DNA from 2 places in the Amycolatopsis albidoflavus genome. Region 2 is predicted to be linked to the other one. Evidence: riboswitches for the same ligand, from Rfam matches in the RefSeq annotation. Region 2 holds a riboswitch; the other holds the start of a gene.

Region 1 (7,898 bases), on a different contig from region 2:
GGGTGCGCAAGGTCTACCGCAGCACGGTCGCGGTGGACCACGTGGACCTGGACGTGCCCGAGGGCGCCGTGCTCGGCATGCTCGGGCCCAACGGTTCGGGCAAGACGACCACGATCCGGATGCTGCTCGGGCTCGTCCGCCCGACCGCGGGCGAGGTCGAACTGCTCGGCCGGAAGATGCCGGAGGAATCCGCGCACGCGCTGCCGGACGTCGGCGCGCTGGTCGAGGGGCCGGGCTTCCACCCGTTCCTCTCCGGCCGCGACAACCTGCTGCGGTTCGCCGCCGCCGAACCCCGGCTGGCGTCGTCCGCGATCCCCGGCGCGGTCGACTCCGCACTGGACCGGGTCGGGCTGTCGGTCGCCGCGCGCCGCCGGTACAAGGGCTATTCGCTCGGCATGAAGCAACGGCTCGGCTTGGCGAGCGCACTGCTGGTGCCGCGCCGGATGGTCGTGCTCGACGAACCCACCAACGGTCTGGATCCGGCGGGTACCAGGGAGATCCGCCGTATCATCGCCGATCTGCACGCAGACGGCGTGACCGTGGTGGTTTCCTCGCACCTGCTCGCCGAGGTCGAAGCGACCTGTACGCACGTGGCGGTGCTGCAGTCCGGCACGGTGGTCGCGCAAGGCGAACTGTCGGATCTGCTGGAGTCGGGGAACGCCGCGCTGCTGGTGCGCACCCCGGACGCCGAGCAGGCGGTGGAAACCTTGCGGGAGAACCGGATCGGGGCTCGGCTGACGCCGGACGGCGTCCGCGTCGACCTCACCGCGACGCCCTCGCCGAGGGTGCTGCAGGTGCTCGTGCAAGCCGGGGTCGAGGTGCACGAGGCGACCCGGGCGCGGACCGGGCTGGAGGACCTGTTCGCGCGGCTGACCGAAGGGGAATCGGCGGCTGGCGACGAAGCTGAGGGGGAATCATGACTACCGCTGCCGTCGCCGTGCCGGTGAGCCGGACCGGGCACGACACGGTGCCGTTGCTCCGGCTGATCGCCGCGGAGCTGCGCTGGATTTTCCACCGGCCGCGCACGCTCGCCGTGCTGGGTTTGCTGGCGCTGGTGCCGATCGTGATCGGGATCGGCCTCACGTTCGTCGGCCAGAACACCGGGGGCAACGCACCGGACGACAGCGGCGGCGCGCTGCTGGTGTCGGCGGTGAACAACGCGTTCGTGCTGCCGATCGCCGCGATGGTCATGACGCTCACGCTGCTGCTGCCGCTCGCCTCCGCGATGGCGGGCGCGGACGCGATCGCCGGCGAGGCCGCGCACGGCACGCTGCGCGGCTGGCTCATCGCGCCGGTGAGTCGCGGGCGGCTGCTGACGGTCAAGGCGTTCGGCGTCGCGACGGTGTCCGTGGTCGCGGTGCTCGCGATGTGCGTGACCGGCGTGGCCACCGGGTTGATCATCAACGGCACGGATTCGCTGTTCACGCTGTCGGGCACCACGTTGTCGCTCGGCGAGGCGCTGCTGCGGATCCTGCTCGTCGGCGGCTGGATCGTGCTGCAGCTGTGGGCGGTCGGCGCGATCGCGCTGGCGGTGTCGAGCTTTACCGAGCACCCGATGCTCGTGGTCGCCTCGGTGCTGGCGATGAACATCGTCTTCACGATTCTCGGCTTCCTCAGCTCGCTGAAGGCGGTGCACCCGTTCCTGCTCACGCAGAACTGGACCCTCGCCCCGGCCTCGGCCCTGCAGGATCCGATGACGCTGTCGATGATGGGCGAAGGCGCGGTCCGCGCGGCCTGCTACATCGTCGTGGGGCTGTCGATCGCCTACGGGCGCCTCGTCACCCGAGACGGCTGACCTGGGGGTTCAGCCCACTACGGCGATCCCGTCCGGATCCGGCTGGAGCCGGACGGGGTCGCCTGCCCGGTAGTCCGCCCCGGCCGGGGCGATCGCGTCCACAGTGGACTCTCCGCAGCGGACGACCAGCCGCAGATGCTCTCGCCGGTGCACCGCGGCGGTTACTTCGCCGGGCACGCCCTCGGCAGCGACTTTCAAGCCGTGCGGCCGCAATCCGAGCCTCACCGGACCGTCGTCCACGCCCAGCTCGACGGTGCCCAGTTCGGTCCGCACCACGCCATCGGCCGCGGTGCCGTCCAGGAACATCGTGACGCCAAGGAATCGCGCCACGTTCTCGTCCACCGGCTTGTTCCACACCGACCGGACCGCGCCCTCCTGTCGGATTTCCCCGGCGTCGAGCACCGCCACGCGATCGGCGAGCGTGAACGCTTCCTCCTGGTCGTGCGTCACGAGCAGCGCGGTGATCTTGCTGCGCCGCAACAGATCCGCCAGATCGATGGCCAGCTGCTCGCGGAGTCCGGCGTCCAATCCGGACAGTGGCTCGTCCAGCAGCAGCAAACGCGGTTCCGGGGCCAGCGCACGAGCCAACGCGACCCGCTGCGCCTGTCCCCCGGACAGCTCGGTCACCCGTCGCCGTTCGTAGCCTTCCAGGCCGACCAGCTTCAGCAGCTCCTCCACGCGCGCCGCGTGCCGTTCGCGAGGCACGCCGTGCATCCGCAGGCCGAACGCGATGTTCGCGGCGACGTCGCGATGCGGAAACAGCTGTCCGTCCTGGAACACCAGGCCGAATTCGCGCTTGTGCACCGGCACCGCGGCGAGATCGGTACCGTCCCAGGAAACCGAACCGGACGACACCGGCTCCAGCCCGGTGATCGCGCGCAGCAACGTCGACTTGCCCGAACCGGACGGGCCCAGCAACGCGAGCACCTCGCCGTCGGCGATGTCCAGCTTCGCGTCGCGGACCGCGGCGAATGATCCATAGTGGACAGTCAAATCCCGTACCGTGAGCGCCATCAGAACTCCCCGACCGTGCTGCGGCCACGGACCGAGCCGAACCGGTCGATCAGCGCCACCGCCACCACAGTCACCACCATGAGCAGGGCGCACGCGGCGTACGCCATTTGGTTGTTCAACTCCCCCGGCCTGCTGATCAGCGTCGCGACGGCCACCGGGAGCGTCGGCGCGTCCGGCCGCGCGAGGAAGCTGGTCGCGCCGAACTCGCCGAGCGCGACGACGTACCCGAAGCCCGCCGCGGCCACCACCGACCGCGCGACCAGCGGAAAGTCGATCTCCCGCCACACCCGCGCCGGGCTCGCGCCGAGCGTCGCGGCGGCCTGGCGCAGCCGGACGTCCACCGCGCGCAGCACCGGCAGGATCATCCGCACCACCAGCGGCATGATCACCAGCGCTTGAGCGAACGGCACGAGCAGCGGCGACGTGCGGAGGTCGCCGGGCAACGCGTCGAGCGTCACGAGATAACCGAAGCCGACGGTCACCGCGGACACGCCCAACGGCAGCATCAACGCGACGTCCATGGTCTCGCCCATCCCGCGTGCGAGCCCTCCCGGCGAACGGCGGAGCGCCACCAGCACCACACTCGCGACCAGCCCGACAGCCATCGCCAGCAGCGTCGCATCAGTAGCCGCGGCGAGCGAATTCTGCGCCGCGATCCAGCCAGACACCTGCAGCGCGCCGTTCTGCCCCAAGGTGTTCAGCGCGCGGTATCCGGCGAAGCTCCATCCGTCCGAAGTGGACACCGACTCTACGAGCAGCGAGACGATCGGCGTCAGCAACAGGCCGAGCACCACCACCGCGGCGCCGACCGTCCACCACTCCCCGCCTCGGGGCCGACGCGCGGTGACCTGGGCGGACCGCAGCTTCACCGCGTTCTCCCGCTTCCGGCGCGCCACCGCCCCCAGCACCAGCGCGGCGACGACGGCCGCGAACTGGATCAGCGACAACGCAGCCGCCCCGGAAAGGTCGAGCAGGTCGACCGTGCGGAGGTAAATCTCGGTCTCGAGCGTCCGGTAGCTACCGCCGCCGAGAATCAACACCACACCGAAGCTGGTGGCGCAGAACAGAAACACCACTGCGGCAGCCGACGCGATGGCCGGGCCGAGCGCAGGCAACGTCACCGACCGGAACGCCCGCCACGGCGAGGCACCGAGCGCCCGCGCGGCCTCGGTCGCTCGCGGATCGAGATGCGCCCACAACCCGGCGACCGTGCGCGCGACGACGGCGACGTTGAAGAACGCGTTGGCCAGCACCAGCGGCAGCACCCCGCCGTCCGGCCAGATCGCCCGGAAAGCCAGCCCGACGACGACCGTCGGCAGCACGAACGGAACCAGCACGATCGTCCGCGCCAATCCGACGCCGGGCAGCCGGACACGCGCGAGCAGGTACGCCACCGGCAGCCCGGCGAGCACCGCGACCACTGTCGACGCGGCCGCGCTGGCCAGCGTGAACCCGGCGAGCCGCCACGTCTGCGGGTCGCCGAGCACAGTGTCGACGCCGCCCGCGGAAAACCCCCGGCCCACGATCGCGACGACCGGCCAGGCGAAGAACACCACCAGGAACGCGGCCGGCAGCAAGCCGAGCAGCGTGAGCCCGATGGTGCGCGCGGGGATCACGCGCCCATGAGCGAGCGCCATTCCCCGATCCACTTCTCCCGGCCCGCCTGCACCCTGTCCGCGGGCATGGTGGCCGGCGTCTGCGGCTGCGGCGCCGCGGTGGCCCAGCCCGCGGGCAGTTCGACGCCCTGGCGCGCGGGGTAGACGTACATGTTGGCCGCGACCGTCGTCTGGAACTGCTGCGACAGCAGGAAGTCGACGACCTTCTGGGCCTGCGGGATCTGCTTGCCGTTGGTGAGCACGCCCGCGTACTCGACCTGGCGGAAGCAGGTGTCGAGCAGCGCCTTGGTGCGCGGCTTGCCGTCCTCGCCGACCTCGGCGGCCGGCGACGAGGCGTAGGACACGACGATCGGCCGCGGGCCCTTGCCCGACGAGCCGGAGAAGTCCTTGGTGTAGGCCTCCTCCCAGCCGCTGACGGTCTTGAGGCCGTTGTCTTTCAGCTTCTGCCAGTAGCCCTTCCAGCCGTCCTCGCCGTACTTCGCGACCGTGCCGAGCAGGAAGGCCAGCCCCGGCGACGCGGTGGCCGGGCTCTCCGCGACGGTGAGGTCCTTGTACTTGGGGTCGGCGAGGTCGTCGTACGTCTTCGGCTCCGGGAGGCCCTTGCTCGCGAAGTAGGCCGGGTCGATGTTCACGCAGACGTCGCCGAGGTCGACCGCCGCCAGCCGGTGCTGCGGGTCGACGGAGTAACGCTGCGGCCCGCGGTCGGCCTCCGGGCTGGTGTAGGGCTGGAAGACGCCCTCGCTGAGAGCGCGCGAGGCGAAGGTGTTGTCGACGCCGTACGCGACGTCGCCGATCGGGCTGCCCTTGGTGAGCACGAGCTTGTTCGTGAGCGCGCCGGCGTCGCCGGACTTGAGGATCTTGAGCTTGATCCCGGACTGGCGCTGGAAGGCGTCGAGCACGTCCTGCGGGGCGGCGAACGAATCGTGCGTGACCAGCGTGACGGTCGGCGTCTGCTGGTCAGAGCTCGCGGACGACCCGCCGGAGTCGCCGCTGGAGAGCGAGCAGGCGCTGGCGAGCACCGAGACTCCTGCGAGGCAGGCCACCGTGCGGACGGTCCGCGACATCATTCTTCCCCTCCTGCACTGCGCCGGATGAGGGAGAGCGATACGGCCTCCCTGCGCCGGCATGATCCGGATCCAGGTGCGAACGGTCGCGGGTGCGAGGCCCGCCTCTCAGCCCGGCGTACCGGACTCCCGTGGCAATGCCGCAGCGTAGCCGACACCATGGAGTGATGACTCAGCTATTGAACGACTCGGCAGTGGAGCAGGCCCTCGGCACCGTCCCGAAGTGGCAGCGCGAGGGCGACAGCATCGTGCGGACCGCCGAACTCCCGTCCTTCCCGGCGGCGATCGAGGTGGTGGACCGGGTGGCCGTGCTCGCCGAGGAGGCCGACCACCATCCCGACATCGACATCCGCTGGCGCACGCTGACCTTCCGCCTCAGCACCCACTTCCTCGGCGGGCTGACCGATCGCGACTTCGCACTGGCCAAGCAGATCGACGAGGTGCTGGCGGCCCGCTGACCAGGTGTGACGTCCGCAACCCTGGCATAACGACCGGCCCCCTCGCGCGTCTCCCGGACAGACGCGACGGAAGGAGCCGGGATGGTCCAGGCACTCGTGGTAGGGATGGGTTCGTTCGGCCTGATGGTGGCCGCCGCGGGCGGGGTGCTGTGGCACACCGCGCGCAATCGCCGTGACCTTGATCACAAGCGGTAACAGTGAGCTAGATCAAGGCGCTATCCCAGCGGTAATCATCGGCACTCGCCCCGCTAGGACCCGCCATGAACAGCACCTCCGTCCAGCTCACCGCCGCACAGCGCACGTGGGTCGCGGTGTTTTCGACCGCTGTCGTCCTGTTGTCGATGGTGGTGCTCGGCCTGCTCGGCTGAGCACCCGCGTCCCGGTCGGCCCTTCGGGGCGTGTTCCGGCGGGGAAATGTTCTGCCGCTAACTGATCCGGAACCGCTCCCGGTACTCGTTGGGCGTCGTATTCAAGGTCCGCCGAAAAGACCGGTTCAGCGTAGAAACCGTACCGAATCCGCAAGCCCCGGCGATCCGTGACAGCGTTTCATCAGTCGTCTCCAGCCGATGCCGCGCCGCCTCGACCCGCGCGTGCTCGACGTACGCGGCGGGCGTCATCCCCAGTTCCGCTTTGAACACTCGCGTGATCTGCCGATCCGTCACGTGGGCATGCGCGGCGAGGTCAGCGACCGTCAACGGATCCGCCAGATGCGCGGCGATGTGCTGCCGCAACTCATCCACGCGCCGAGTCGCGGACGCGGGTTCCAAGGACACGCTGAACTGGCTCTGCCCACCCGGCCGCCGCAAGAACATCACCAGCTGGCGAGCTACCCGCGACGCCAGCTCCGGACCGAAATCATCGGCCACCAGCGCGAGTGCGAGATCGAGGCAAGCACTCAACCCCGCCCCGGTCCACACGCTGCCGTCGCGAATGAAGATCGGATCCGCGTCGACGGTCACTTCCGGATGCTCCGCGGCCAGCTGCCGAGCGGTCGACCAGTGCGTGGTGGCACGTTTGCCGTCGAGCAGCCCCGCCGCCGCGAGGATGTGCGCACCGACGCAGACGGACGCCACCCGGCGCGTCTGCCCCGCGAGCCGGCGCACCTCCTCGACCACTGCCGGGTCGCAGCGCGCGACGATCTCCCCGTTCTCCCCGGCCGTCACCGCCCCCGGCACGATCAGGGTGTCGATCGCCTTCCCGGACAACTCCGCGAACGTCACGTCGGGCAAGACACGCACCCCGGCCGAGGTGGTCACCGGGTCCGTCGTTCCGGCCGCGAGCACCACCCGGTAGCCCGTCGGCTGGTCCATTTCCCGCTGCAGCAAGGAAAACACCTCAGCGGGCCCGGTCACGTCGAGCAGGTCGATCCGATCGAACAGGACGACGACCAGCAGTCTCTTCATCGCATCCCCTCATGTCGGTTTCTGCGTCTTGCATGTCATTGCCGACATCCGCTGCCGAGTCTAGCGTCGATCGTGCGAACCAGATACGAGAGGAAACCCCCACCATGGCAAGGAAAACGCTGCGGGAGCTGAACGGTCTCGACCAGACCCCGGCGACGCTGGCCGACGCGACGCTGATCCTGGTCGACTACCAGAACACCTACACCCGCGGCGTGATGGAACTGGACGGCTGGCGTCCGGCGCTGACCGCGGCTCAAGACTTGCTCGCCAAGGCGCGCGCCGCCGGAACGACCGTGATCCACGTAATCAACGACGGCGGCGAGGGCACGCCTTACGACATCCGCGCCGAGATCGGCAGCATTCATCCGGACGTCGCGCCGATCGACGGCGAGACGGTCGTCGTCAAGGGCGCGCCGAATTCATTCGTCAACACCGACCTGGGCTCGCGGGTCGACGAAGCCGGGCACAAGAACGTGGTGATCACCGGGTTCATGACCAACATGTGCGTCACGTTCACCACCGAGGGCGCCTTCCTGCGCGGCAACCAT
Region 2 (7,898 bases):
CGTTGGCCAATTGTCCGCTTTGGACGCTTCATCGAGCGTGGCGTGGGTGCCGAGGAGATCGGCTGGCTTGAACACGGCGTCGCCGAGGTGGTCGCGGAAGGCGGCATCGAGCTGGGCCGGGCCGAGGCCGGTATTCGCCGAGAAGCCGGTCTTCATTTCGATCTTCAGCGTGAGCGGCGGGCGCCCGGGATGCGCGCCGAGCCAGATCCGGATGTCGTCCAGGCACGATTCGAGATCCTTGTTCGTCCCGCCGGAGTAAAGGTCCGCCGCCGAATGCGCGTCGACGCAATTGTTGCCGTTGCCCAGCGGATTGGAGTGGCTGACCTTCCACTCGTGGGTGAAGAAGTCCGGCCAGACGTCGAGTTCGAGCAGGGACGAGCCGTTGTCCAGCGCCTGCGCGAGGTACGGGTACGCGGCGGGATCGTAGGTGTTGTGCACGCCGACCGTGGTCACGTGGGAGAGCTTGGGGCTGTCCGCGCTGGCGACCCCCGGTACCGCCAGCGTGGACAGGAGCAGGAGACCGGCCGCGGCGAGCTTCACTGATGTCTCCTTCGTCACGGGGACCAGCACGAACACTTACTGTGCCATCGTGGTGGACTGTGAATGAAGCACAGTTGCCTCAATGGACCAGACCAGAAGTCGGAACGCGCACATGACTGAGAACCCGAGCCCGCCCTCCGCGCTCACCATCGCCGGATCCGATTCCGGCGGGGCCGCCGGGCTGCAGGCGGACCTGCGGACCTTCCTCGCCTGCGGGGTGCACGGCCTGGTCGCGGTCACCGCGGTCACCGTCCAGAACACGCTCGGCGTGCACGACCGCGCCGATCTGCCGCCGCACATCGTGGCCGGGCAGATCGAGGCGGTCGCCGAGGACATGGGCGTCGGCGCGGCGAAGACCGGCATGCTCGCGTCCGCGGAGATCATCCGCGCGGTCGCGACGGCCTGCGACAAAGCCGGGATCGGGCGCGACGGCTCGATTCCGTTCGTGGTCGACCCGGTGGCCGCGGCGATGACCGGCCAGTCGCTGTTCGACGACAACGGCCTCGCCGCGCTGCGCGACGAACTGCTGCCGCGCGCCACCGTGCTCACGCCGAACCTGGACGAGGTGCGGCTGCTCACCGGCATGACCGTGACCGACCGCGAAGGCATGCACACCGCGGCCGTCGTGCTGCACCAGCTCGGGCCGAAGTACGTGCTCGTGAAGAGCGGCCACCTGCAGTCCGACCCGGAGTGCGTCGACCTGCTCTTCGACGGCACGACGTTCGTGGAACTGCCCGGCCCGCGCTGGCAGACCCCGCACACGCACGGGGCTGGCGACACCATGGCGTCCGCGCTGACCGCTGGGCTGGCCAAGGGCATGCCGGTGATCGAAGCGGCGCGTTACGGCAAGTGGTTCGTGTCGCAGGCCGTCGAACACTCGTACCCGATGGGCGCCAAAGTCGGCCCCGTGTCGGCGTTCTGGCGGCTGGCCCCCGAAGAGCGCTAACCCTCGTCGGAGATCAAGGCCTCCAGCGCGGGCAGAGCGGCGATGATCGACTCCCGGGCTTCAGGCGTGAGGCGGTCGAGGCGGCGGTTGAGCTCCTGCACGCGGGTGGAGCGCACGCCGGAGACGAGGCGTTCGCCTTCCTCGGTGGCGCGGGCCAGCCAGGCGCGGCGGTCGACCGGGTCGGACTCGCGGGTGACGTAACCAGCCTCCACCAGCGTGGCCACGATCCGCGACATCGTGGCCGCGGCGACGCCTTCCTTCGCGGCGAGGTCGCCGAGGCGCAGCTCGCCGAAGTGCACGAGCGTGGCCAGCGCCGAGATCGACCCGTGTCCGGGCCCGGGCGCGCCGGCCTGGCGCAGCGAGCGGGAAAGCCGTCCCACCGCTAGATACAACCGGCCCGTTACGTCCTGGACCGAGGAAAGAGTCACGATCGGCTCCTTCTGACGCTGGTGCCCGCCGCTGGGTGCGCCGGAAAGGGTGCCGTCAACCATACGGCGTACCCGTGCACAATCCGCGTCAAGCGCGGGCGAAATCACCATTACCAGGCTATTTGTGCAGCTTGGCCGCCCATTCAGAGCACCGACCCGTCGAGCGGAAGCTCGGCGGGCGGCGGCAGCGGCGCGGCCGTCTCCGTGCGGAACGACTGCAGCAGATAACCGGCGAGCCGCCGCGACGCCGCCGGTGCCGCGGCTCCCGCGCCCGACCGCAGCCCGCCGTTCGCCAGCAAGATCAACGACAGGTCGGAAACCGCGAAGTCGGCCCGCAGCGCACCGGCTTCCTGCGCCCGGCGGATCAACTCGGTGAACCCCCGCAACGCGTGGTCCCGCAGCTCCGCGAAACGCGCCTGATCCGGCAGCGCGGTCACGATCGCGGCGGAGAAACCGTGGTTGCGTGCCTGCATCGCACACACTTCCTCGATCACCCGGCAAAACCCGCGCCACGGGTCGGGGTCGGCGAGCGCCTCGTCGAGCATCCCCGCGCATTCGGCCATCGGCTCGGCGAAGGCTTCGGCGACGAGATCGGCCTTGGTCGGGAAATGGCGGTACACCGTGGCCACGCCGAGCCCCGCGCGGCGCGCGAGTTCGCTCATCGACACGTCCAGGCCCTCGGTCTCGAAGGTGCGCTTCGCGATCTCGAGAATCTGCGCGCGATTGTGGGCGGCGTCGGTGCGCAACCGAGTCGGTTTTTCCAGCACTCTCTCACTTTACGCGAATCGGAAGACCCCTTCCACTTTCCGTGCTAGAAGTGGAACATGCCTTCCACTTCGATGCGAGCCATCACCTACGACCGCTACGGACCGCCGGAAGTCCTGCGCGAGACCACGGTCCCGACACCGGTGCCCGGTCCCGGCGAAGTCCTCGTCCGAGTGCGCGCGCTCTCGGTCAACGGCGGCGAACTCTCCATGCGGTCCGGGAAGCTGCTTCCGTTCAGCGGCAAGCGTTTTCCCAAGCGGATCGGAGTGGACCTCGTCGGCGAGGTGGTGGAACCCGGGACGAGCCGGTTCGCCGTCGGCGACCTCGTCTGGGGCGGCGGGCGGCGCATGGGCACTGCCGCCGAGTACTACGTGATGGCCGCGGATCGGCTGGACCACGTACCCGCCGGCCTCGACCCCGCGCAAGCCGCGTCGCTGGCCGTGGGCATCACCGCGATTACCGCGCTGCGCGACAAAGCCCATCTCAAGCCCGGCGAACGCCTGCTGATTCGCGGCGCGACCGGCGGGGTCGGTTTTGTGGCGACGCAGCTCGGAAAAGCGATGGGCGCACACGTGACCGGGCTGACGAGCGCCAAAAACCTGGAGCTGGCAAGGGAACTCGGGGCGGATGTCGCACTCGACTACCGCGATCCCGGCGACCTGGGGAAGTTCGACGTCATTCTCGACACCGTCGGCCGCGACCTCGACACGTTCCGGCGGCTGCTGACCCCGCGCGGGCGGATGGTCGCGATCGCGTTCGACCTCGACCGTCCGGCCCGCTCGGTCGGTTATGTCGCGGCGAACTCGCTACGCCCGAAGCGGTGGGTGCGCGGTTTCAGCGGGAACCCCAAGGCGGATCTGCTCGCTGATCTGAGCCGGTGGGTCAATGCCGGGTTGGTGCGGCCGTTGGTGGATCGGGTGTTTCCGCTGGCGGACATCGCCGAGGCACACCGCACGCTCGAAAACGGCGGTGTGCGCGGCAAAATCGTCGTCGAGGTCTAGCGAGGCGGACTGGACGCCTGCGCCCAAAACCGCTGCGGCACCCGTCCCGCGCCTCGCGCCAGATACCCCGCCTCCACGGCGCTCCGCATCGCCAACGCCATCCGTTCCGGATCCGCGGCCCGGGTCACCGCCGTCGACAGAAGCACCGCCGAGCAGCCGAGTTCCATGGCCAGCGTCGCGTCCGAAGCAGTACCGATCCCAGCGTCCAGCACGATCGGCACCGACGCGCGCGAGACGATCAGCTCGATGTTGTGCGGGTTCCGGATGCCCAGCCCGGTGCCGATCGGGGCGCCGAGCGGCATCACCGCGGCGCAGCCCGCCTCCTCGAGACGGAGGGCGAGCACCGGGTCGTCGTTGGTGTAGGCGAACACCGTGAATCCGTCCGCCACCAGGCGTTCGGCGGCTTCGAGCGTCTCCAGCGGATCGGGCAGCAGCGTCCGGTCGTCGGCGTGCACCTCGAGTTTGACCAGGTTCGTTTCCAGCGCCTCGCGGGCCAGCTGGGCGGTGAGCACGGCTTCGGCCGCCGTCCGGCAGCCCGCGGTGTTGGGCAGCAGCTCGATGTCCAAGCGCCGCAACAGCTCCAGCACTCCGGAGCCGCCCTCGGCGTCGGCTCGGCGCATCGCCACGGTGGTCAGCTGGGTGCCCGACGCGACCAGCGCGCGTTCCAGCACCTCGAGATTCGCCGCGCCACCGGTGCCGATGATCAATCGCGACGACAGCTTGTGTTCGCCGATGATCAGGTCGTCCATGCTCAACCTCCTTGAACCGCGGTCAGCACTTCGAGGTTCGCACCCTTCGGCACGACCGCTTCTTCCCATTCGCCACGCCGCACGACCTCGCCGTTGACCGCGACGGCCACGCCGCGGCGCTCCGCACCCAGCGCGTCCAGGACCGCGGAAACGGTGCTGTCGTCGGGAAACTCCCGCCACTCGCCGTTGACCTTGATCTCCATCAGACTCGCTCCTTCTCGACCAGCCGGGCAGGCGTCGCCGCGGCGACCTCCGGCGACGGGGCTTCGCCGGCCAGCCACGCGACCACGGCGTCCGCGGTCGCGGGTGCCATCAGCAAACCGTTGCGGTGATGTCCTGTCGCCGCGTACACGCCTTCGCTCACTTCGCCGATGTACGGCAAAGCGTCACGGCTAGCGGCACGCAGTCCAGCGGCGACCTCCACCAGCTCGTACTCCGTGATGCCAGGCAGAATCCGCTCCGCGTTCTCCAACAGCTCGCGTACGCCGCGCGCGGTGACAGCTTGGTCGAAACCCGCTTCGTACTGCGTCGCGCCAAGAACCAGTTCGCCGTCTTCTCGTGGTACCAGATAGATCGGCCGTCCCTCGACCATCGCGCGCACCGTGTACGGCGGAGGGGGCAGACAGCCCCGACGCGGACGCAGTCGCAGAATCTCGCCCTTCAGCGGGCGTACGGCGTGCTCCAGCAACGGATGCAGCTGGCCGGTCCACGCGCCGGCGGCAAGGATCACCGGGCCGGAGACTTCGGAGAGGCTCTTGAGCCGTTCACGACGGAACTCGACTCCACGCTTTGTAGCCGCTTCGCTCAGCGCTGTGAGCAGTTTCCGGTTGTCCACGGCTAAATCGCCCGGTACCCGCAGGCCGCTGCGAACCGCGCCAAGCCCCGGCGCGAGCCGCTTCGCCGCACGCCCGGTGAGCGTCTCGACGTCGCGGCCGAGCGAACGCAGGTACCCGGCGAGGATGTCGAGGTGCCCGGCGTCGGCGCTGTCGAACCCGACGACGATCGTGCCGTGCTCGGCCAGCCCGGGATCGGTTCCTTCGGCGGCTAACTCCCGCGCGAAACTTGGCCAGCGTCGCAGCGACGCTTCGCCCAGGCTGAGCACGGCTTCCTCGCCCGGCCACGCCTCGGTGACCGGGGCGAGCATCCCGCCGGCCAGCCAGGACGCGCCGCCGCGCACGGGATCCGGGTCGACGACCGTGACCCGCCATCCCTGGGCAGCCGCGCGCCAGGCCGCGGACAGCCCGATGACGCCGCCGCCGACGACAGTGACGGTTGTGGTGCTGGTGTTCACAGTGGAATCACGCTCCCTGCGCCGGCATGACCCGGATCAGGTTCCACGGTCGGAGCGGCAGCTCCCTCTCAGCCCGTGCCTCGGGCTCCCGTGCGGACTCCCACACCGTAGCGCGCGGGTAACGTCACCGCCATGCCTGCCTTGACCGGAGACCAAATTCGCACCCGTCTCGCCGACGCCCGGCTGTACTTGTGCACCGACGCGCGCACCTCGCGTGGGGACCTCGCCGAGTTCGCGGACGCCGCGTTGGCCGGTGGCGTCGACATCGTGCAGCTGCGGGACAAGACGGGCGGCTCGCCGCTGGAGGCCAAGCAGGAGATCGCCGCGCTGGAGGTGCTGGCGGAGGCCTGCGCACGGCATGGCGCACTGCTGTCGGTGAACGATCGAGCGGATGTGGCACTGGCGGTGGGGGCGGATGTGTTGCATTTGGGGCAGGACGACATCCCGGTCTCGCTGGCACGGCGCGTCCTGGGCGACGACGTGGTGATCGGCCGTTCCACCCATTCGGAGGAGCAGGCCGCGGCTGCGGCGGCAGAGACCGGCGTGGACTACTTCTGCACCGGCCCGTGCTGGCCCACCCCGACGAAACCCGGCCGGTTCGCGCCGGGGCTGGGCTTGGTCCGGTCTACCGCGGCTCTCGGGACGGAGCGGCCTTGGTTCGCGATCGGCGGGATCGACGAGGCCCGGTTGCCGGAGGTGCTGGACGCGGGGGCCTCACGAGTTGTGGTCGTCCGGGCGATCACCGAGGCGGAGGATCCCAAGGCCGCCGCGGAGGGGCTGAAGGCCCGGCTTTCGTAGCGGACTCAGGTGGGCCGTGAGGGGAACCCTGAGGGACTCAGAGTCCGTGAAGGTTCCCCTCACGGACCGCCGCGGGGAGTTACTCGCCCGCGTTTGACGGGACTGCGGGGGCGGTCGGCGTCTGGCTGGTCGCGGGGGCCTGTGAACTCGTGGGCGGGTTCGAGGACGTGGACGGCGGGCGCGTCTGCTGCGTCGGCTGCTGTGAGGACGGCGGAGCGCTCGGCGTCGTGGTCGGAGTGGACGTCGGGTTGTTCTGCTTCGACTCACCGGGCGGGGGTGTCTGCGGTGCGGTGCTCGGGGTGTTGTCCGGATGGTCATCCCGCTGCTGACTGGTATCCGGCTGCCGGGGAATCAACCCAGTGGACACGCTCCCCTTGGTCGTCCAATCCAGACCGAGCAAGACAACCAACGCGACAACGAACGCCACCACGCTAGAAGCGATGATCAACGGCCACCGCATCTTCCGCAGCTTCTCGCCCAGGCTGTCGGACTTCTCCGGTTCAGTCGGCTTCAGCTCGGACAACCGAACCGTAGGCATATTCGCCAAATCGGCGGGCAGATACACCGTCGGCGCCTCGCCAGGATTCGCCGACGCCACGTCGTCAACCGGCACCCGCACCGGAGCAAGCCCGGCCCGGCTGCGTCGTGCGGCCGTCTCCATGGCCTTCCGCGCGGCATCACGAGTCTTCTGCAGAGAACGCAGGTACAACTCGCCGCCGACCGTGCTGACCACGCTGGCCACTCCGGCGCCGATGACTGTCCCCGCGACCCCCAGCGTCGAACCCAGCAACGCGGCGGTGACCGCCGCCAGCGCCGCGGCGAGCACCGAGGTCGTCCGGAGTTTCTTCTTGTCCTCCGCGGTTTCCTTCTGCTCCTCGCTCATGATTCCGATCTGATCGTTCCCGGTCGTCGTCCCTGTTTCTTCAACGGTTAAGTCGCCTGAGACGCTCCCTTCGTTGCCTCGGCGTGAGGGACGCCACGTTGACTGTCCAAAATGGATAGACTAAAGCTCACACTTTCCTGACATACTCGCCTCATGCACCTCGTGACGATCTCCGACATCGAAGCCGCGGCCGAGCGGGTGAAGGGCACCGCGGTGCACACCCCGCTGCTGCGCCAGCTCTGGGTTCCCGGCGAATTCTGGGTGAAACCCGAGAGCCTGCAACCGATCGGCGCGTTCAAGATCCGCGGCGCGTACAACGCGATCGCCGCACTCACCGACACCGAACGGAAACGCGGCGTGGTCGCGTATTCGAGCGGCAACCACGCGCAAGCAGTCGCCTACGCCGCGCGCGAATTCGGGATTCCCGCGGTGATCGTGGTGCCAGACGTGACTCCGCGGCTGAAGGTCGAAGCCACTCTTCGCTGGGGTGCGGAAGT

Evidence for each region. A riboswitch is a leader RNA that binds a small molecule or an ion and turns the genes downstream of it on or off. The one in region 2 is predicted to bind thiamine pyrophosphate.
Region 1: linked by a shared signal. The riboswitch ahead of ABD156_RS39875 (thiamine ABC transporter substrate-binding protein) and the one ahead of thiO (glycine oxidase ThiO) in region 2 are both predicted to bind thiamine pyrophosphate.

Annotation. Positions count from the first base shown of each region.
Region 1 covers NZ_BAAAHV010000025.1:38,865-46,762, reverse strand. Annotated here, with positions in the region: gene ABD156_RS39895 (ABC transporter ATP-binding protein) at 1-920, shown strand, start outside; gene ABD156_RS39890 (ABC transporter permease) at 917-1,795, shown strand; gene ABD156_RS39885 (ABC transporter ATP-binding protein) at 1,805-2,809, opposite strand; gene ABD156_RS39880 (ABC transporter permease) at 2,809-4,446, opposite strand; gene ABD156_RS39875 (thiamine ABC transporter substrate-binding protein) at 4,422-5,489, opposite strand; TPP riboswitch at 5,521-5,632, opposite strand; gene ABD156_RS39870 (4a-hydroxytetrahydrobiopterin dehydratase) at 5,657-5,947, shown strand; gene ABD156_RS39865 (GlxA family transcriptional regulator) at 6,373-7,350, opposite strand; gene ABD156_RS39860 (cysteine hydrolase family protein) at 7,455-7,898, shown strand, end outside.
Region 2 covers NZ_BAAAHV010000003.1:90,214-98,111, forward strand. Annotated here, with positions in the region: gene ABD156_RS01395 (phosphatidylinositol-specific phospholipase C domain-containing protein) at 1-540, opposite strand, end outside; gene thiD (bifunctional hydroxymethylpyrimidine kinase/phosphomethylpyrimidine kinase) at 653-1,486, shown strand; gene ABD156_RS01405 (MarR family winged helix-turn-helix transcriptional regulator) at 1,483-1,914, opposite strand; gene ABD156_RS01410 (TetR/AcrR family transcriptional regulator) at 2,058-2,681, opposite strand; gene ABD156_RS01415 (NAD(P)-dependent alcohol dehydrogenase) at 2,739-3,680, shown strand; gene thiG (thiazole synthase) at 3,677-4,429, opposite strand; gene thiS (sulfur carrier protein ThiS) at 4,432-4,632, opposite strand; gene thiO (glycine oxidase ThiO) at 4,632-5,720, opposite strand; TPP riboswitch at 5,717-5,822, opposite strand; gene thiE (thiamine phosphate synthase) at 5,853-6,518, shown strand; gene ABD156_RS01440 (hypothetical protein) at 6,598-7,401, opposite strand; gene ABD156_RS01445 (threonine ammonia-lyase) at 7,555-7,898, shown strand, end outside.